Regions from separate parts of the Arthrobacter sp. 210 2 genome, predicted to be linked through region 3. Evidence: riboswitches for the same ligand, from Rfam matches in the RefSeq annotation. Region 3 holds a riboswitch; each other region holds the start of a gene.
The links. A riboswitch is a leader RNA that binds a small molecule or an ion and turns the genes downstream of it on or off. The one in region 3 is predicted to bind thiamine pyrophosphate.
Positions count from the first base shown of each region.

Region 1: linked by a shared signal. The riboswitch ahead of thiO (glycine oxidase ThiO) and the one ahead of thiC (phosphomethylpyrimidine synthase ThiC) in region 3 are both predicted to bind thiamine pyrophosphate.
Region 2: linked by a shared signal. The riboswitch ahead of AC5RWA_RS10785 (ECF transporter S component) and the one ahead of thiC (phosphomethylpyrimidine synthase ThiC) in region 3 are both predicted to bind thiamine pyrophosphate.

Region 1 covers NZ_JBNHIE010000007.1:22,811-29,752, reverse strand. The annotation lists gene AC5RWA_RS14030 (4a-hydroxytetrahydrobiopterin dehydratase) at 1-130, opposite strand, end outside; gene AC5RWA_RS14025 (thiazole synthase) at 177-992, opposite strand; gene thiS (sulfur carrier protein ThiS) at 997-1,233, opposite strand; gene thiO (glycine oxidase ThiO) at 1,230-2,567, opposite strand; TPP riboswitch at 2,560-2,678, opposite strand; gene thiE (thiamine phosphate synthase) at 2,706-3,440, shown strand; gene AC5RWA_RS14005 (RNB domain-containing ribonuclease) at 3,519-5,015, shown strand; gene AC5RWA_RS14000 (DEAD/DEAH box helicase) at 5,316-6,942, shown strand, end outside.
Region 2 covers NZ_JBNHIE010000004.1:262,487-269,428, forward strand. The annotation lists gene AC5RWA_RS10765 (UDP-N-acetylglucosamine 1-carboxyvinyltransferase) at 1-295, opposite strand, end outside; gene AC5RWA_RS10770 (glycoside hydrolase family 25 domain-containing protein) at 473-1,306, shown strand; gene AC5RWA_RS10775 (energy-coupling factor transporter transmembrane component T family protein) at 1,303-2,103, opposite strand; gene AC5RWA_RS10780 (ABC transporter ATP-binding protein) at 2,100-3,653, opposite strand; gene AC5RWA_RS10785 (ECF transporter S component) at 3,653-4,276, opposite strand; TPP riboswitch at 4,334-4,472, opposite strand; gene AC5RWA_RS10790 (heme-degrading domain-containing protein) at 4,559-5,110, shown strand; gene AC5RWA_RS10795 (hypothetical protein) at 5,107-5,313, shown strand; gene AC5RWA_RS10800 (DUF4383 domain-containing protein) at 5,430-5,885, shown strand; gene AC5RWA_RS10805 (iron-containing redox enzyme family protein) at 5,953-6,942, shown strand, end outside.
Region 3 covers NZ_JBNHIE010000010.1:100,835-107,776, reverse strand. The annotation lists gene AC5RWA_RS17430 (hypothetical protein) at 1-75, opposite strand, end outside; gene AC5RWA_RS17425 (VOC family protein) at 170-1,045, opposite strand; gene AC5RWA_RS17420 (amidohydrolase family protein) at 1,149-2,231, opposite strand; TPP riboswitch at 2,308-2,415, shown strand; gene thiC (phosphomethylpyrimidine synthase ThiC) at 2,410-4,245, shown strand; gene AC5RWA_RS17410 (alpha/beta hydrolase) at 4,317-5,051, opposite strand; gene ffh (signal recognition particle protein) at 5,153-6,736, opposite strand; gene AC5RWA_RS17400 (glucose-6-phosphate dehydrogenase) at 6,821-6,942, shown strand, end outside.

The DNA of each region.
Region 1 (6,942 bases), on a different contig from region 3:
CCTCGAGTGCGGCAGCCGCCGTCGGCGTCTTGAAGACAGTGACCAGGCCGCCGTCGCTGAAACGCCAGTCCGGCAGTCCGGTGAGTGCTTCGTCGATGCGTTCCCGGGGAAGGGCGTCTTTGGCGGCCACTGCTGCTCCTTGCATCAGGGCGCCGGCCGGTCTGATGGAGCAGGCCCTACAGGAACTCGGCCCGGCCCTCCATCGCCGACGACGCCAGCGCGTGCTCGCGGCGCGGTATCCGACCGGCCGCTTTCGCCAGCCTACCGGCGATGACAGCGTGTTTGAAGGCCTCCCCCATCAGCGCCGGGTTCTGCGCCCGGGTCACCGCGGTGGCCAGCAGCACCGCGTCACAGCCAAGCTCCATGGCAAGGGCGGCATCCGACGCCGTGCCGATGCCTGCATCGAGCACCACCGGGACGGAGGCGCGGGACACGATGAGCTCGATGTTGTGAGGGTTCAGGATCCCCAAGCCCGTGCCGATGGGTGATCCCAGGGGCATGACCGCGGTGGCTCCCAGGTTTTCCAGGCGAAGCGCCAGGACCGGATCATCGTTGGTGTACGCAAACACCTTGAACCCGCGGTTAACCAGCTGTTCAGTGGCGTCCACCAGTTCCACTGCGTCCGGGAGGAGGGTGTGCTCATCGGCGATGACCTCAAGCTTCACCCAGTCGGTTTCCAGTGCCTCGCGGGCCAGTTCGGCGGTGAGGACCGCATCACGGGCCGTGAAACAGCCGGCGGTGTTGGGGAGGACCCGGATGCCGTGGTCCACGAGCAGCTGGAAAAGCGAGCCCGTTTCCGCCGTCGAATAGCGGCGCATGGCCACCGTGGTCAGTGCTGTCCCGGATGCCAGCAGCGCGGCTCCAAGGCCGTCCAGACTTGGGGCGCCGCCGGTGCCCATGATGAGCCGCGATGCCAGGGGTACGCCGTCGATGACCAGCGTGTCGTCCATGCCGGAGGCGCCGGCCGGCGAGGTGGTGGTGGTTTCGGTCATGGTCTCAGCCTCCCTGCACTGCCGTGACGAGCTCGACGTCGTCACCGTCGGCGAGCGCTGTTGCGAACCATTGGCTCCGGGGTACCACCTGCGCGTTGTGCGCCACCGCCACGCCGAGTTTGCCGCCGTCGCGGGCCTGGCCGTCAGCGGCGAGGGGGCGGCCGGTGACCTGGCTGACGAGCATGGTGATGGAGGCCCCGTCAGCCACCGTATGTTGTTGTCCGTTCAGGGTGATGTTCATGCTGTCTCCTTGATGTTGAAGATGGTGGCGGCCGGTTCGCGGCCGGAAAACCGGCCCGGGTTGAAAGGTTGCCAGCGGACGTCCGCCGTGCCGTCCAGAAGGTCCCGGCAGATGGCCGCCGCTGCGGGGGCCAGGAGGACGCCGTGCCGGAAGAATCCGGTGGCAATGATCAGTCCCGCAACGTGTGCGGATTCCCCGGCTGCCGGATCGCCGGCCAGCGACACCCGGCCCAGCAGCGGGGCGTTGTCCGGGGTGCCGGGCCGAGCCCGTGCCGTGTATTCCAGCAGCTCGAGTTCGGCGACGGCGGGCACCAGGACCTGGGCATCCCGGAGGAGCTGGTAGACCCCGCCTGCCGATACGGCGCCCGCTGCAGCCCGGGCACCGGCCGCCGGTGCATTATGTGTCGCGGCAAGGGCGTCCTCACGCTGGGTGGCTCCGATCACCACCGTCCCGTCCTGCCGCGGGACGATATACACCGGGACGCCGTGGACCAGCCCGCGGACCGTTGAGGTTACGAGCGGCTGGAGCTGCCGGGGCACTGCCAGGCGCAGGATATCCCCGTACACCGGCCGCAGCGGCAGCTGCAGGCCGTCGGGCAGGCCCGCCAGGGCGGCGGCCTCCAGGCCGTTGGCAACAATCGTTTCGCGGGCCAGGACCGTGCCGCCGCCGGCGAGCCGGGCCCCGGCCACTGCCCCGTCCGCCCAGACCAGCCCGGCGGCCCGGTCCGGCACGGCGTAGCCGTCGATGGCCCCCGCCACGTCTGTTCCATTACTTTCGACGTCGGGGCCATGTACTGCGAGCGCGCGCCGGAGGCAGGACACCAGGCGCCGGGGATCCACTTGGTGGTCCGCGGGAGTGTCCAGTGCGCAGGCGATGGCAGGGCTGAGCAGCGGTTCCCGGCGCCGGGCCTCCCGGACAGTCAACGGCTCCACGGACAGGCCGCTGGCCTGCTGCACCCCGCGCAAATCCATCAGGGCGCGGCGGTCGGCGGCATCGGCACCCACGGCGAGCGTCGGCGTCGTGAGGTACCCGGGACTTTCGCCGGAAGCGGCGGCCAGTTCCGCGGCAAAGCCCGGCCACCGGGCGGAGGAGGCAAGCATGAGCTCCAGGAGGTCCTCCTCCTGGTAGTGCAGCTCGCTCACCGGCGCCAGCATTCCGGCAGCCGCCCAGCTGGCCCCGGCTCCGGGCGCGTCATCGATCAGCACGACGGACCGCCCGGACCGCCTCGCCTCCCAGGCGATGGAATGCCCAACCACTCCGCCGCCGATCACGGCCACGTCGGCACGGATGGTGCCGGATGGAGCCCCGGGCGGGGCAACGTTTGGGGTGCTCATGTGTCTCCTTCCCTACGCCGGCATTAACCGGATCAGGTCAAGCGGTCGGCTCTGACGCCCTCTCAGCCCGGCGCTTTATGACAGCTGCCGCGGGCTCCCGCAGTACGAGGCCAGTGTAGAGGAACTAGGCTTGCAGCCATGAATGTGTCCCAGTCCCCTGCCCCCGCTGCCGCAGTCCCCGCCGCCGATGCTTTTACCCATGCCGAAGGCACTGCCGGCCTGAACAGCGCCCGCCTTTACCTCTGCACGGATGCCCGCCGGGACCGCGGGGACTTCGGGCAGTTCGTGGATGCTGCCTTTGCCGGTGGCGTGGACATCATCCAGTTGCGGGACAAGGCCATCGAGGCGGCCGAGGAGCTGGAGCTGCTGGCGGTTTTGAAGGAAGCGGCGCAGCGCCATGGCCGGCTGTGGGCTGTGAATGACCGGGCGGACATCGCCGTGTTGTCCGGTGCGCCGGTGTTCCACATCGGTCAGAAGGACCTTCCGTTGGATGCAGCCCGCACCCTGCTCAACGGCAACGCCGCCATCGGGCTCTCCAGCCATGCCCCCGGGCAGGTGGACGCCGCCCTCGCTGCCGCAGCCGGACCGTCCGCGCTTGACTACTTCTGCGTCGGACCGGTCTGGGCCACGCCCACCAAACCCGGCAGGGCCGCCGTCGGACTGGACCTGGTGAAGTATGCCGCCGAAGCCTCGGCCGAGGCCGGGAGCGGGGTGCCCTGGTTCGCCATCGGCGGCATCGACCACTCCAATGTGGACCAGGTTGTGGAAGCAGGAGCGAGCCGGATCGTTGTGGTGCGTGCCATCACGGAAGCTGATGACCCTGCCGCCGCTGCCGCCGCCCTTCTCGCTGCCTTGGACGGGGCCACACCCTAAAGCCGCCGCAACACGGCGCAGCCCCGTGCGGCGTCAATGCCATGCAAAATCGGGGTTCTTCGGGCTAGGCTGATTTTCGTGTCACATCATCGGCTGGCTCCCAACGTCCACGAGCACAACAATGCCCTCGAGGAAGCCCTGGGTGCCCTGCGGACCGAACTGGAACTGCCCGGCCCATACCCCATACACGCAGTCAGGGATGCCGAAGCGGCCGTCGCGGCCTTGCAGCTGCCGGCCTATGACCTCACCGGGGTCGGGTTCATCACCATCGATCCTGCATCGTCCACGGATTTGGACCAGGCCCTGTTCATCGAGGCCGACGGCGATGGGTACCACGTGCTGTACGCCATCGCCGATGTTCCCTCCTTCGTGACGCCCGGCGGGCCCCTGGACGCCGAAACACGGCGCCGCGGCCAGACCTTTTATGCCCCTGACGGCCGGATTCCGCTGCATCCGGAGGTCATCAGCGAGGGAGCCGGGAGCCTGCTGCCGGGGCAGGACTGTTCCGCCTTCGTCTGGGATTTCCGGCTGGACAGCGCCGCCGAAGTCACCTCCGTCGCGGTGAAGCGGGCCCGCATGCGCAGCCGGGCCAAGCTCAGCTACAAGGGGGCGCAGGCTGAACTGGATTCGGGCAACGCATCCCCCGTCCTCCAGCTGCTCAAAGAGGTCGGCCTCAAGCGCGTGGAGCTGGAACGTGCCCGTGAAGGTGCCAGCCTGAACATGCCGGAACAGGAGATCGTCCAGCTTCCCGACGGCGGCTACCGCATCGCCGCCGCCCCGCAGCTTCCCGTGGAGGACTGGAACGCGCAGATTTCGCTGATGACGGGCATGGCCGCCGCGCAGCTCATGCTGGGGGGCAGGGTGGGTATCCTGCGCACTATGCCCGCGCCGGATGAGCGCTCCCTTAACCACTTCCGCCTGCAGACCGAAGTGCTGGGCAAACCATGGGACGGGGAGGTCAGCTACGGCGAATACCTGCGCACCCTGGACCCTACCGATCCCCGGCAGCTGGCCATCATGCATTCGGCGGGAATGCTGTTCAGGGGCGCCTCCTACACCGCCTTTGACGGTGTGGTCCCGGAAGACGCGGTGCAGTCGGCCATCGGTGCCGCCTACGCCCACACCACTGCTCCGCTGCGCCGGTTGGTGGACCGCTTCGTGCTGGTGATCTGCGAGGCCCTGAGCAACGGCGGCAACGTTCCTGGATGGGCGAGGGAGGCGCTGCCGTCACTGCCGGACATCATGGCAGGCTCCGACCAGCTGGCGTCCCGGATGGAGCGCATGGCCCTGGACACCGTGGAGGCGGCGCTGCTGGTCAACCACATCGGCCAGGAATTCGACGCAATCGTCATCTCCGGGTCCAAGCCGCAAAACGGCAACGGAAAAAACGGGAACGGAAAAAACGGGAACGGCAGGAACGGGAACGGCAACGGTGGTTCCGGAATCATCCAGGTGTCCGAGCCCGCGGTGACCGCCCGCTGCGCCGGCGAACTGGAGTCCGGCACTAAGGTCCGTGTGCGCCTGGTTTCCTCCGATATTGCCACCCGCGAGGTCCACTTCGAACTGGTGCAGTAGTCCCCTGCGGACACCACGCTTCAGGGCGCGGCAGGGCCGAAACCGGGATTTAGGCCGTGTACGGCTAGACTGGAGAAGTAGATATGGATGCCCGGTCGTTGATTTCCTTGATTTGAAACCAACAAGCCCGCCCCTACGCGATCTTGAGATTTGCCCGCTGGTCACCAGTGCCAGCATTTAGATAGCCCGCGATCGGCTTCCACTGGAATTGCTTGCGCGCCCGAGCGTGCTCCGGATCAGCCTCCCGGCCGGCCCGTTGAGCAGGCAGCGCCATTGCCCAAATGAATAAGGAAACTCCCTGTGAGTGAATTGCATACCCATCAGCTTCTGACGGACGACACCGGCACCGAGACCATCGAGCCCGAAGAAACCATCATCTCCGATGAGAAGCCGCACGAAATCGCGGAAAAGTCCTTCGCCGACTACAACGTCCGCGAAGACATCGTGGAATCGCTGGCCGACGCCGGCATCACCCACCCCTTCCCCATCCAGGCCATGACCCTGCCCGTGGCGCTGTCCGGCCACGACATCATCGGACAGGCCAAGACCGGTACCGGCAAGACCCTTGGCTTCGGCATCCCGGCGCTGCAGCGCGTCGTCGGGCAGGACGACCCCGGCTACGCGAAGCTGGCCGTTCCGGGCGCTCCGCAGGCCTTGGTCATCGTCCCCACGCGCGAACTCGCGGTGCAGGTGGCCAATGACCTGCAGACCGCATCCCGCAAGCGCAATGCCCGCATCACCACCATCTACGGCGGCCGCGCCTATGAGCCGCAGGTGGAAGCCCTGAAGCAGGGCGTGGAGGTTGTGGTGGGCACGCCCGGCCGCCTGATCGACCTCTACAAGCAGAAGCACCTGAGCCTCAAGAACGTCAAGATTGTTGTGCTCGACGAAGCCGACGAGATGCTGGACCTGGGCTTCCTGCCGGACGTGGAAACCCTTATTGCCGGCACCCCTGCCGTCCGGCAGACCCTGCTGTTCTCCGCCACGATGCCCGGCCCGGTCATCGCCATGGCGCGCCGGTACATGACGCAGCCAACGCACATCCGTGCCGCGGACCCCGAGGACGAGGGCCTGACCAAGCGGGACATCCGCCAGCTCATCTACCGTGCACACAGCATGGACAAGACCGAAGTGGTGGCCCGCATCCTCCAGGCCAGGGGCCGGGGACGCACCATCATCTTCACAAAGACCAAGCGCACCGCCGCGAAGGTGGCCGAGGAGCTGGTGGACCGCGGGTTCGCCGCTGCCGCCATCCACGGCGACCTTGGCCAGGGGGCCCGTGAGCAGGCCCTGCGCGCCTTCCGCAACAACAAGGTGGACGTGCTCGTGGCGACGGACGTTGCTGCCCGCGGCATCGACGTCGAGGACGTCACCCACGTCATCAACTACCAGTGCGTGGAAGACGAGAAAATCTACCTGCACCGGGTGGGCCGCACCGGCCGCGCCGGCAACAAGGGCACCGCCGTGACGTTCGTGGACTGGGACGACATGCCGCGCTGGGGCCTGATCAACAAGGCCCTGGGGCTGAGCGTGCCCGAGCCCGTCGAAACATACTCCTCCTCGCCGCACCTCTACACGGACCTTGATATCCCCGAGGGCACCAAGGGCCGGCTGCCGCGTGACAAGCGCACCCTGGCCGGCGTCGACGCCGAAGTCCTGGAGGACCTGGGCGAAACCGGCAAGAAGAACAGCCGCAGCCCCCGCAGCGGCGACGGCCGGGACCGTGACAGCCGTGGGCGCTCAGGCAAGACCGGTGGCCGCGAAGGTGGCCGCGGCGGCGATTCCGCCGCCCGCTCTGGTGAGCGCCGCCGTCGTTCTGCCGAGCCTGCCGCAGCCTCCGCACCTGCCGCCGAGTCCCCAACCGGGACCGACGGCGAGCAGCCCTCGCGTGCCCGCCGCACCCGCACCCGTACCCGCCGCCGCAACG
Region 2 (6,942 bases), on a different contig from region 3:
GGGCGACGCCGGCATTCTTGCTGCTGTTCACGTCCACCGCGCCCGACAGGGTCCGTCCGCCCTCCACCCGGAGGTGCGTCATCTGCGGTTTGCCCACGTTGACGATGCTGCGGTCGAAGATGGCTTCCAGGCGCTGGATCATTTTCAGGCTCAGGTTCTGCTTCCCCTGCTCCATCCGTGCCACCGCACTCTGGCTGGTTCCGAGTTCGGCGGCCAGCTGGCCCTGGGTCCAGCCCTTCTCGTTGCGGGCGTCCCGCAGCATGGCGGCCACGTGTTCAGCGGTTTCCTGAGTCATGCAGCAAATATATCATCCATGAGTTATAGCTGGCGAAATATTGGGGCTTCAGCCGCATCCGGAGACCGCTTACCCACTACATGCGATAGAAAGCGGCCCGGCCCGCTCCTTGTCCCGCCCCGCAGTCCGGAGGAAACTGGAGGGGAACTATCTTTTCGAGCACCTAACGGAGCCTACATGCCCCGGACGCCAGCCCCTCTGCCCGCCATCCGGCTTGCGTGGATGCTGGCAGCAGCCCTGATTCTGGTTCTTGCCGGTCCCGCGTCCGCCGCGCCGTCGCCGGATGAGGGAAGCCGATCACTCCTCGGCAACGACATCTCGTGGCCGCAATGCAAAAAGGAACTGCCCAAGGGCCAGGCTTTCGGCATCGTGGGCGTCAACAACGGCCTGGCCAACAACACCAACCCGTGCCTGGAGGAGCAGCTCGAGTGGGCAGAGAGGTCACCGGGCCTCCCGACCCAACCGGCCGTGTCGCTGTACGTCAACACTGCCAACCCCGGCAGCGCAGGATCCTGGTGGCCGGTCAGCGACGAGTACCCCATTGGGCGGCACGTCCACAACCCCTACGGACCCTGCGAAGAAGGGGACTACGGCACGGCCTGCGCCTACATGTACGGCTATGCCAAAGCCTACGACGACGCCTACATCCGCGGAATCAGCAACCCGGCGGACTATGTCTGGTGGCTGGACGTTGAGACTGAAAACACCTGGTCCAGCGACAAGGACGCCAACCGGGCTGTCCTGGAAGGCATGACGGACTTCTTCCACAGCATTGGGGTGGAAGGCGTGGGCCTCTACTCCACCGCATTGCAGTGGGGCCGGATCGTGGGCAGCGTCAGCAGCTCCAGCAACCTCTACCCGCTGCCGAGCTGGCTGGCGGGCTCCCGCAACGCCTACCGGGCGGCCGGCGCTTGCTCAAAGGCTCCGCTAACGGGCGGCGGCAAGGTGGTCCTGACGCAGTTCGTGGCGCGGGGTTTCGACTACAACCATGCCTGCAAGCAGGAACCCTAGCTTCCCAGCCACACCATGTTCCACGTGCCCGCAGAGAGAGCCGCGGCAACGGCCAGGCCCGCCACGAGCAGGCCTCCCGCCAGCACCCAGGCGTCCAAAAGGCTGTAGGTGGACTCGCGGGCCCACGTCCGGCTTCCACCGCCGAAGCCCCGCGCTTCCATGGTGACAGCCAGCCGTGACGCCCGGCGGATCGCCTGCACCAGGAGGCCGAAGCTCTGCCCCAGCGTCGCTTTCACGCGCTGCACAATTGTGCCCCGCGAGCCCACGCCCCGGGCCCGGCGCGCCATGCCGATGGTCTGCCATTCCTCAGCCATCAGGCCCACCAACCGCATCGCGGCCAGCGTGCCCAGCACAAAACGGTGGGGCAACCGGGCCTTCTGCGCCAGTGCATCCGCGAGGTCGGTTGGATCCGTGCAGCTCATGAGCAGCACGGCCGGCAGGGCAATGGCCAGGCCCCGCAGCATGAACCCGATTCCCGTCTCCAGGGAACCCTCGCTCATGGTCCAGATGCCGACGTCGATCAGGGTCCGTCCGCTGTCCGCGGCAAGGATGGAGGTGCTCCAGCCGCCCACGGCAGCGGCGAGAATGAGCGGCCAGCCACGCTGCCACAGCAGCGTCAGGGTCAGGCCGGCAAGCGGAAACAGCAGGAACTCAAAAAACAGCGCCACCGAGGCCGAGACCCAGTCGATGGACAGTGCCAGCACCACCGTGATGAGGACGACGGCGGCCACTTTGCTGAGCGGATTGGCGCGGGTGAGGAGGGCGTGGTTGCCACGCAGGTTCAGCTGCTGCCTCATGGTGCCACCCGTTCCGCTGCAGCCATCCGCAGCTCCGTCCCGCCCAGCGCGGCGGTGAATTCGGCATCGTGGGTCACCGACACCACTGCGGTGCCCGCGTCCAGGAGTTCGGAGAGGAAGGATGCCAGTTCCGCCCACGTGTTGGCGTCCTGGCCGAACGTCGGCTCGTCCAGCACCAGGACCTGCGGGCTCGCTGCAAGGACCGTAGCCACGGAGAGCCGCCGCTTCTCCCCGCCGGAAAGTGTGTACGGGTTGGCGTCCACCAGCGCGGTGAGCCGCAGCCGTTCCAGCAGTTCGTCAACGCGGTCCTCGCCGTGCCCCAGGTGCCGGGGCCCGAACAGCAGTTCATCGAGCACATTGCCGGTAACGAACTGGTGCTCGGGTTCCTGGAACACCGTCCCCACCCGCTCGATCAGCTGCTCGGCTTTCCACTTGTAGGGGTCGATTCCCGCTCCCCGGCTCAAGTCGGTGGTGGCGGAAACCTTGCCGGCAACCGGCTCCAGGAGCCCCGCGAGGGTCAGGGCGAACGTAGATTTTCCCGCACCGTTGGGTCCCACCACAGCCAGCGCCTGGCCGGACCGCACCTGCGCGGTGATGTCTTCCTGCACCGGGACTGGCGGGATCCTGCGGCACCCGCTGCGGCGCGGACGTTCCCGGGACACTGCCAGCTTTTCGGCGGCGAGCAGGAGATTTCCCGTCCCCGCGGCCGGCACGACAGCACGGGCACGCGTGGCAGGCACATAACCGGGCACCCACACTCCGGCGGCCATCAGCAAGGTCCGCGCCTCACTCAGCACCTGGTCCGGAGGCCCGTCCAGCAGTACCGCAGGATCAGAGGCCGAGCCGGGCTGCAAGACCACAATCCGGTCCACCAGGTCCTTCCAGACCGACACCCGGTGCTCCACCACCACCAGCGTTGCGCCGGTCTTGTCCAGGCACCGGGCCACGGCGTCGCGGACCTCCAGCACGCCCGCCGGGTCCAGGTTGGCGGTGGGCTCATCCAAAAGGATCAGCCCGGGCCGCATCGCAAGGATGCCCGCCAGCGCGAGGCGCTGCTTTTGGCCGCCGGACAGGGCCGACGTTGGATGGTCCAGCGGCAGGTGGGACAGGCCGACGTCGTCAAGCGCCTCGTGCACGCGGGTCCAGATGGCATGACGGGGCACGGCAAGGTTTTCGGCGCCGAAGGCGACGTCGTCGCCTACGCGGGAGAGGACCACCTGTGTTTCGGGGTCCTGCTGCATCAGCCCGGCATGGCCGCGCTGCCCGCGGGGGGACGCGCCGTCGACGAGCAGCGAACCTGACTCGTCCGAATCACCCGCCTCGCCGTCGTCGTTCGCGTCGCCCAGAACCCCGGCAAGGGCATGCAGGAGGGTGGATTTGCCGGCACCGGAAGGGCCGAGCAGGAGCACCCGCTCCCCCGGCGCGATGTCGAGGTCAAGGCCGTGGACCGCGGGCTTGGGGCGGCCGGCATGCCGCCACCCCCAGCCGCGAGCCGTGATGGCCGCCGGCCGCACTGCTCCGGCCCCGGCCTGGTGCGAAGGTGCCTGCATCAGGAGAGGACGGGCTCCGTTGCTGCCTTGCGCGAGGCGAAGGAGCTCAGCACCCCGGTCTTGGCCAGTCCCCGGGTGGCGATCCAGGACAGTGCACCGGCAATGATGGCACCGGAAATCGCGGTGAAGATGATGTAGGCCAGCTTGTCGCCGCCCGAGTAGGCGATGTTCCAACCCCACGGGGCGAAGGAATCGTTCAGGCCGCAGAAGAGGCCCGCCGCCGCGCCTGCGAGCAGCGCAACGGGCAGGTTGAACTTTTTGTACACGAAGATCGCGAAAATGATCTCCGCGCCAAGGCCCTGGACAAAGCCCGAGAACAGCACCGAGGCGCCGTACTGCGATCCCATCAGGAGCTCACCGGTGGCCGCGACGGTTTCGCAGAACAGTGCCGCGCCGGGCTTGCGGATGATGAGCATGCCCAACACCGCCGGGATCATCCAGCCGCCGGCGATCAGCCCGGTCAGGGGCGGGTAGACGGCGTTCATCGGCGCGGAAACCGCGGCCGCACCCTGGGACCAGGCCCAGAAGATGACGCCGCCGGCGATGGCGATCAGGGCCGCCACCACGATGTCCACGACACGCCAGGACTTGCTGGTGGTCTTTTTGATTGCTGCAGTGCTCATGTGATCCTCCTGGGAAACAGGAGGGGAAAGCACGGCAAGCGGCTACTGCCGTTGCCGGACTTCGAGAACTCGACTCCCTTGCGCCGGTACTAACCGGATCAGGTTCGAGGGTCTGCGGCTGTCCGCACTCTCAGCGCCCACCTGCGGTTCCCGGCCTTGGCCAGTGCCCGACGGCGGCGCTCCCCTGTCGTTAAGTAATGCTCTGAATGGAATGATGCTTGGGTAGAACTGCCCTGCTGGGCGGAGTCCAGTTTACACCGGGACAGGGGTAGATTGTGGGCCATGACTGCTAATCAGCCGCATGTGACCGACTTCGATCCGGACTCTGACGCCGCGCAGCCGGAAGGATCGCTGCAGGCCCTCATCGGCCGCATCGAGGGGGAGATCCATGAGCTCCAGTTCCCCGGCTTCTCCCTGGACGACTCGCTGAACCTTGGACTTCTCCTTGTGGAACTGGGGAAGGAGCGTGGCCTGCCCATCGCGATCGACATCACCAAGGGCGATCAGGTCCTGTTCCATGTGGCCCTGCCCGGCGCCACCCCGGACAACGAACACTGGATCCGGGCGAAGCAGCGCACCGCCGCCCGGTATGAGGTTCCCTCGCTGCTGGTGGGGCTTCGCGGCCGGCTTCGGGGCGGTCGGATCGAGGACCAGGGCTGGTTCGACCAAACCCTGTACGCCGCGCACGGCGGGTCCTTCCCGGTCTATGTCTCCGGTGTGGGCGCGGTGGCCACCGTCACCGTTTCCGGGCTCCCGCAGATGCAGGACCATGACCTGGTGGTGGAGGCTATGCGTGAGGTGCTGCGCCCGGCAGGGGCAGACGGCTCGGCATGACCGGCAGGCCCGCTGACAATGCCGTCCGGGCGGCACTGGACAAAGCCGAGGACGAGATGATCTTCATCGGCCCGGACCATCCCTACTATCCGCTGCTGGCCGAACTGGTGTCCGCCGTCGGCAAGGCATGGCAACAGGGGTACGAGCAGGGCCGCACTGCCGGGCAGCACCCCAACCCCTACACCTGGACCGGTCCGGCGTAAGAAAAGGCCGGAACGGGGAATGTTTCCGCATCCCTCAACGCAGAAACAAAGCCTGCTTAGCTTTTATTAGTAATCATGCTTACTATATTGTTTCAGGCGTGAGAGGAGTACAGGACATGGCAGTCAGCACCCGCCCACCGGGCGTCCGAACCGCCCTGCAGTGGTCTGCCGTTGCCGCCGGCGCCGTATTCCTGCTCGTTGGCATCCTGGGATTCGTCCCCGGAGTTACCCGCAACTATGATTCCCTCGGTTTCGCAGGGCCCGGTTCAGGGGCGCTGCTGCTGGGCGTGTTCCAGGTATCCATTCTCCATAACCTTGTCCACTGCCTCTTCGGCGCCGCCGGCCTGCTCATGGCGCGGACCCACCGCCAGGCCAGGAACTTCTTCACGTACGGCGGGGTCATCTACCTGGTGCTCTGGCTGTATGGCCTCCTCATAGGAGACAACACGCCGGCAAACTTCATCCCGGAGAACGGTGCGGACAACTGGCTGCACCTCGTCCTGGGCCTGGCCATGATCGCCCTGGCCATCATGCTGTCCCCGCGCACTCCCGCCGCCGGCCGTGGCAACTGACCTTTCTTGACGGGCCGTCAATGCAGACGGCACCGCACCGGCACACCGCCCGAACCCAAGGAGCACCATGAAACTTCCGGAACCGAGAGGCCCCATCAGCAGCGCCCTGTTGGGGGTTTTGGCAGGAGAGCCGGGCAGCGCCGGCGAGTCCCTTTCCGGGCTGCGCCGGCTGGTCGGCGGGAAGCTGGCCGGGGTCACGGACATCATCGGCGACGATGATGTCCAGCTGGCCCTCTTCTGCCTCTACGAGCTGCATTACTCCGGCCTGGAAGGCGTGCAGGACGAGTGGGAGTGGGAACCCGGGCTGATCCAGGTGCGGCAAATGCTGGAGAAGCCCTTCGAGGAAGCCCTGCGCCTCGCCGCCCGGGAGGCCGGCGGGGATCTGGACCTTCCGGCCGGCTCCGACCTGACCAGCGACGCAGTTGCCGATGTCCTGTTCGGCCTGGCGGCCCGGGACACCGGCCCCAGCGTCTCCCGGTTTGTGGCAAAGAAGGCAAGCCTCGGGCAGCTCAAGGAGTTCCTGATCCACAAATCCATCTACCAGCTCAAGGAAGCGGACCCGCACACCTGGGCCATTCCACGGCTGAGCGGCCGGGCGAAAGCCGCCCTGGTGGAAATCCAGGCAGACGAGTATGGCGGCGGCCGGCCGGACCGGATGCACAGCGCCCTGTTCGCCCGGACCATGCGCGGCCTGGGGATGGACGACCACTACGGTGCGTACGTGAACGCCGTCCCGGCCATCTCCCTGGCCGCCGTGAACCTGATGTCCCTCTGCGGACTGAACCGGCGGCTCCGCGGCGCCATCACCGGGCACCTGGCCATCTATGAAATGACGTCCTCCCAGCCCAACCGCCTGTACGGCAACGGCTTCCGCCGGCACGGCTTCGATGCGGACGTCACCCACTATTTCGACGAGCACGTCGAGGCAGATGCCGTACACGAGCAGATCGCCGGCCGGGACCTGGCAGGCGGCCTCGTGGAGGCCGAGCCCGGGTTGCTGGATGACGTCATTTTCGGTGCCACCGCGGTGATGGCGATCGACACCAGGCTGTCCGCC
Region 3 (6,942 bases):
GCCGCCTTCGTCCAGGACGCCGGCACGCTTGAGCGCGGCGTCATGGGTGGCAACAAAGATCTCGGTGAAGCCCATGGGAAGTACCCTTCTTCCGTTGACGGTGGTGCCGGCCGGGAGCAATGCCTGCCGCCCGGCCGTTCGGGTTCAGCCTAGTACGGGAACGCCCGGGTCAGCGTGCCGCTACCCGGATGCTGTTCCGCCAGGGGTCTTCAAACCGCAGTTCGGCTCCGGTGTGGTGGGCCCGCACGCCGGCGACCTTCAGGCGGTCCGCCAGCGCGCCGACGTCGTCACCCGCGGGCACCTCGATGAGGACTTCACCCAGGCCCAGCGTGTCCTTGCGCGGCCCCGCGCCGCGGCTGTTCCAGACATTCATGGCCATGTGGTGGTGGTAACGGCCGGCGGAGACGAAGAGGGCCTGGCCATGCCATCCGGCCGTTTTTTCAAACCCCAGGACACCGACGTAAAAATCGCGCGCGGACTGCACGTCACCCACCTGGAGGTGGACGTGGCCCACTCCTGCGGCCGTCCTGTGCTGCCCTTCCAGGGAATCCTCCGTCAGGTGCTGCTCAAGGTACCGCTGCGGCGGCAGGGCCAGGCTGTCCATGACCACGTCGGTTCCGTTCCAGGACCAGTTGCTGCGGGGCCGGTCCCAGTAGAGTTCTATGCCGTTGCCTTCGGGGTCGTTGAAGTAGAAGGCCTCGCTGACCAGGTGGTCGGCGCTCCCGGTGAAGGACCGCGGCTCGTATTGGGCGGCGGTGGCGATGGTCGCCGCGAGGGAGGCCTGGTCCTCGAACAGCAGGGCGGTGTGGAACAGGCCCGCTTCTCCCCTGCCCGGGAGGTTCAGCCCGGGCGCGGGCGCAAGATGGACCAGTGGCTTTTGCAGCCGGCCCAGGTACAGCCCGCCGTCCTGTTCGGCGACCACCTCAAGGCCAAGGGCGCGCTGGTAGTAATCGGTCATGACCTTCATGTCGCCGACCTTGAGCATGACGGTGCCCATGGTGAGGTCGGCAGGAAGAAGATCCTGGCTGGTGGCTTCTGCAGTCATTGAACGCTCCCTGTGCTGGCGGCCGTCGGGATGGGGCGACCTGTCACAGTTAAAATTACTTGAAGCTTCAATTTATTCCAAGTGCTTCGGCCCGGAAATATGCTCAACGGATAATGCGGCCTCCCAGCACCACATGGGCGAGTTGGCTGACCGTCCGGGGTACCGTCAGCGGATCCTCGCTGCAGAGGACGACGTCGGCGCGCGCCCCCTCGTGGACGCCGTCCGCACCGAGCCACTTGCGGGCTGACCAGCAGGCTGCGTCCAGTGCAGCGGCCATGGGCAGTCCGGCCTCATGCAGGGCCAAAATCTCGTCCGCGATTCTTCCGTGGTTGATGACGCTGCCGGCGTCCGTACCGGCGAAGATCCTCACGCCCGCCCCGTAAGCTTCGGCCACCCGCTCCATCCGCCGCTCCCACAGCGCCAGCATGTGGTCCGCGTACCGCGGAAACTTGAGCCGGGCCTGGGCGGCGATGTCCGGGAACGTCGCGATGTTGATGAGTGTGGGGACGATCGGCACTCCCTGTTCGGCGAACCGGGGAAGATGCCGGGGCAGGAGTCCGGTGGCATGCTCGATGCAGTCGATGCCGGCGTCCAGCATCTGGTCCAGGGTGTCCTCAGCGAAGCAGTGGGCGGTGACCCGGGCGCCTTCGTCATGCGCCGCCTGTACCGCGTCCCGCACGACGGCGGAGGGAAAGGACGGCGCCAGGTCGCCAATGCCGCGGTCGATCCAGTCCCCCACGAGCTTGACCCAGCCGTCGCCGTCGCGGGCCTGCTTGCGAACGGCTTCCACAAGGCCTTCCGGTTCCACCTCGTCGGCGAAACCGCGAAGATATCGGCGGGTCCGGGCAACGTGCCGTCCAGCGCGGATCAGCACCGGGAAGTCCCGGCCGCCCTGCAACCAGCGGGTGTCGGCCGGGGAGCCGGCATCCCTGACCAGCATGGTGCCGGCCGCCAGGTCTGCCCGGGCCTGGTCTTCGGCGGCAGCAGCGTCCACCGGGCCGCCGGGTCCGAGCCCGATGTGGCAGTGGGCATCCACGAAACCTGGCAGGACCCAGCCCTCCAGCACCTTGTCCGGCACCTGCTGCGGGCGTGTGAAGGTCAACAGCCCGTCAACGGACCACAGGCCCCGCCGCTCGCTGTCCGGCCCGGCAAGCACCGGGCCGCTGAATTCGATGATCTCCGGCATTGGACTCCTTTTCCCGCCAGTCAGGCTAGCACCGGCCATGTGACAAGCCCCTCCCGGAAGGCTGTGGTAGCTTTCTTCCTGACCACACGGGTGCCCCTGCAGGGGCTGAGATCGGGCTGACGCAGCCTGCGACCGTTGAACCTGTCCGGGTAATGCCGGCGAAGGAAGTGAGTATTCCTTGAATACACCCAATGAACAGCTGGACCCTGCCCTGAATCAGTCCCGCGAAGGCGTGGCCGGTGGGGCGGCGGAAGGCCAGGTCACCCAGTCCCTGACGTCGCATTCGCTGGCGTTCATCGAAGACGCAGAGTCGGGAATCCGGATACCCGTAACGGAAATTGCCCTGGAGCCGTCCCCCAACGGGGAACCGAACGGGCCATTCCGGACCTACCGGACGGCCGGACCGGGCAGCGATCCGGTTCGCGGCCTCAGCCCCTTCCGGTCCGGATGGATCGTGGCGCGGGGCGACACTGAAGCGTACGGCGGCAGGGAGCGGAACCTGCTCGACGACGGCCGCTCGGCTGTCCGCCGCGGCGCCGCCTCCGCCGAGTGGCAGGGGGCCCAGCCGGTGCCCCGCCGCGCCGTCGAGGGCAAGACGGTAACGCAGATGCACTACGCCAGGCAGGGCATCATCACCCCCGAGATGCGCTTCGTAGCGCTGCGCGAGAACTGCGACGTTGAGCTGGTCCGCAGTGAAGTCGCGGCCGGGCGGGCCATCATTCCCAACAACATCAACCATCCCGAGTCAGAGCCGATGATCATCGGTAAGGCCTTCCTGGTCAAGATCAATGCCAATATCGGCAATTCGGCCGTCACCAGTTCCATTGCCGAGGAAGTGGACAAGCTGCAGTGGGCCACCCAGTGGGGGGCCGACACCGTGATGGACCTTTCCACCGGCGATGACATCCACACCACCCGGGAGTGGATCATCCGCAACTCCCCCGTCCCGATCGGCACCGTGCCCATCTATCAGGCCTTGGAAAAGGTCAACGGGGAAGCCAATGCGCTGACCTGGGAGATTTTCCGCGACACCGTGATCGAGCAGTGCGAGCAGGGTGTGGACTACATGACCGTGCACGCCGGCGTCCTGCTCCGGTATGTTCCGCTGACCGCCAACCGGGTCACCGGCATCGTCTCGCGGGGAGGCTCCATCATGGCGGGCTGGTGCCTGGCCCACCACCAGGAAAACTTCCTGTACACGCACTTCGACGAGCTGTGTGAAATCTTCGCCAGGTACGACGTCGCGTTTTCCCTCGGCGACGGCCTGCGCCCGGGAGCTACGGCGGATGCCAATGACGCTGCGCAGTTTGCGGAACTGGACACGCTGGCCGAGCTCACCCAGCGGGCCTGGAAATACGACGTGCAGGTGATGGTGGAGGGCCCGGGGCACATCCCGTTCCACCTGGTCCGGGAAAACGTCGAACGGCAGCAGGAACTCTGCAAGGGGGCACCGTTCTACACACTCGGGCCGCTGGTCACTGACGTGGCTCCTGGTTATGACCACATCACGTCCGCGATCGGCGCCACGGAAATCGCCCGGTACGGCACGGCCATGCTGTGCTACGTCACACCGAAGGAACACCTGGGCCTGCCCAACAAGGACGACGTGAAAACCGGTGTCATCACGTACAAGATCGCCGCCCACGCCGCCGACCTTGCCAAGGGCCACCCGGGGGCGCACGAGCGGGATGACGCGCTGTCCAAGGCACGCTTCGAGTTCCGCTGGCGCGACCAGTTCGCGCTGTCCCTGGACCCGGTGACGGCCGAGGCCTTCCACGACGAGACGCTCCCCGCGGAACCGGCCAAGACTGCCCACTTCTGCTCGATGTGCGGGCCAAAGTTCTGCTCCATGCGGATCAGCCAGGACATCCGGGACGAATACGGGTCCGCCGAGGCGCAGGCGGCCCTGGCCGAGGCGGCCTCAGGCATGCGCGCGAAGAGCCGGGAGTTCATGGCCGCCGGGGCCAAGGTGTACCTGCCGGAGCTGAACGTTCCGGCAGCGGGACGTAGCTGACTCCCCTCGAGTTTCCCGTCCGGCCGGCAATTGGGGGCCGGCCGGACGGGAAGGCTGCGTGCTGGCCGGGGTCAGGAGGCCCTGGCAGGCTCGGTCCTGCTGACCTCGCTGATGAAGGAGCGGATGGCGCGGTCGCCGTCCCGTGAGTCGTGGGGCCGGTGGCCCCCGGCAGCAACGCGGTGCAGGGCGCCCGTCTCACGGAGGTAACCGGCGATCTCCTCATAGAGGGGCTCCCATCCCCCGGTCAGGACCAGGGTGGGGACGCCCGGAACGATGTGCAGCGGTGCCTCCCACGACGGTGACTGCAGCCGCAGCCGCCTTGCCGAGCGCTTCTCCTCGGCAGTGACCGGCTCCTGGAGGTCCGTGGCGTAGACCCGCCGGACGAACTCCCGCTGGAAATCCTCGTCGCTGAGTTGGCGGCGGACGTCGAACAACGGCTGCATGAGGCGGATATGGGCCGCTGTGGCCGGCAGTTCCGCGGTAAGGGAGAGGCACGCCGGCTCCACGAGGGTCAGCGAATAGACGAGGTCGGGCCGTTCGACGGCGGCCATCATGGCGGCGATGGCCCCTTGTGCATGAGCCACGATGTGTCCGCCCGCGGCACCGCGGCCGTCGTCCGCCAGGGACCGCAGCACGATGGCCGTGTCCTCGGCGAAGGAGGACTCCACGGGTTCGGCGACGGGATCGTACCCGTGGCGGCGCAGGAACAGTGCGTCGTAGGACAGCGCCATACCGTGTTGGCGCGGCCAGGCCGCGGCACCGAAACTTCCGGCGCCGTGCACGAACACTACCCTCTGCTTGAACATGACCCAACCCTATTCCACGGCACCGGCAACCCCTGCAAACGGCAGCAGGTGTCGTTTTGAGCCCTCAAAACGACACCTGCTGCTACCTGGTCGGGATGCTGTTACTTGCCGAGGAACTTGTCGAAGCCCTTGGGCAGGTTCAGCTGGGACGGGTCGAAGTCGCCCCCCTGCTGGCCGAAGGCCGCGCCGGTGGGCAGGGCCTTGGCTGCATTGGCACGGCGTGCTTCGGCGTCCTTGCGCTCCTGGGCGGCCTTTGCAGGGTTGCCCGACTTTGCCTTCTTCTTCGGTGCGTTCTTGGCGTTCTTCCGGGCTCCGCCGCCCGCCCCGGGCATTCCGGGCATTCCGGGCATCCCCGGCATGCCGCCCTGGGCCATCTTCTTCATCATCTTCTGGGCCTGGGCGAATCGTTCCAGCAGTCCGTTGACCTCGGAAACGTGCACACCGGAACCGCGCGCGATGCGGGCGCGGCGGGACCCGTTGATGATCTTGGGCGCCACGCGCTCGTGCGGGGTCATGGAGCGGACAATCGCTTCCACGCGGTCGATCTCGCGCTCGTCGAACTGCTCCAGCTGCTGGCGGATGTTCTGCGCGCCGGGCATCATCATGAGCATCTTTTTCATGGAACCCATGTTGCGGATCTGCTGCATCTGGGCCAGGAAGTCGTCCAGGGTGAAGTCCTCCTGGTCGGCGAACTTCTTCGCCATCCGGGCAGCTTCATCCTTGTCCCAGGACTTTTCGGCCTGCTCGATGAGCGTGAGGACATCGCCCATGTCCAGGATGCGCGAGGCCATCCGGTCCGGGTGGAACAGCTCGAAGTCGTCCAGGCCCTCGCCCGTGGAGGCGAACATCACGGGCTTACCGGTGACCGACGCGACGGACAGCGCGGCACCACCGCGGGCGTCGCCGTCGAGCTTGGAGAGGACGATGCCGGTGAAGTTGACGCCTTCGTCGAATGCGTGCGCCGTGTTCACGGCGTCCTGGCCGATCATGGCGTCGATGACGAACAGGACTTCGTTGGGCACGATGGCGCGGCGGATCTGGCGTGCCTGTTCCATCATGTCGGCGTCAACGCCGAGGCGCCCCGCGGTGTCAACGATGACGACGTCGTGCAGCTTCTGGCGGGCTTCCTCGACGCCGGCACGCGCCACCGCCACGGGGTCACCCGCAGGGTGCTCAAGTTCGGACGAGGTGGCGCCCGGGTGGGGCGCGAACACCGGCACGTTGGCGCGCTGGCCCACCACCTGCAACTGGGTGACGGCGTTGGGTCGCTGCAGGTCACATGCCACCAGCATGGGGCTGTGGCCCTGCGCCTTCAGCCACTTGGACAGCTTGCCGGCCAGGGTTGTCTTACCGGCACCCTGCAGGCCTGCCAACATGATGATCGTGGGGCCGTTTTTGGCGAGCCGGATGCGGCGGGTCTCGCCGCCGAGGATCTCCACGAGTTCCTCGTTGACGATCTTGACGATCTGCTGGCTCGGGTTCAGTGCGGCCGATACCTCGGCGCCCAGGGCGCGTTCGCGGACCCGCCCCGTGAATTCCCGGACAACGGGGACTGCAACGTCGGCGTCCAGAAGGGCGCGGCGGATCTCGCGGACTGTTGCATCGACGTCGGCCTCGGTGAGGCGGCCTTTGCCGCGGAGATTCTTGAAGGTTGCTGTCAACCGGTCAGAGAGTGAATTGAACACGCGCCGTGCACTTCTTTCAGTGGATGATCGGGACTCGACTATCTAGGGTACCAAGTCGGGCACCCAAGATGGCATGCTGGCAAAATGACGAGCCAAACAACTGTAAGAACCCTGCTCATCCTCGGTGCCTCCGGCGATCTTACCGGCCGGCTCCTCCTGCCCGGGCTGGCGCGGCTGGTGGCGAAGGGCCGCGCGGCAGGGCTGCG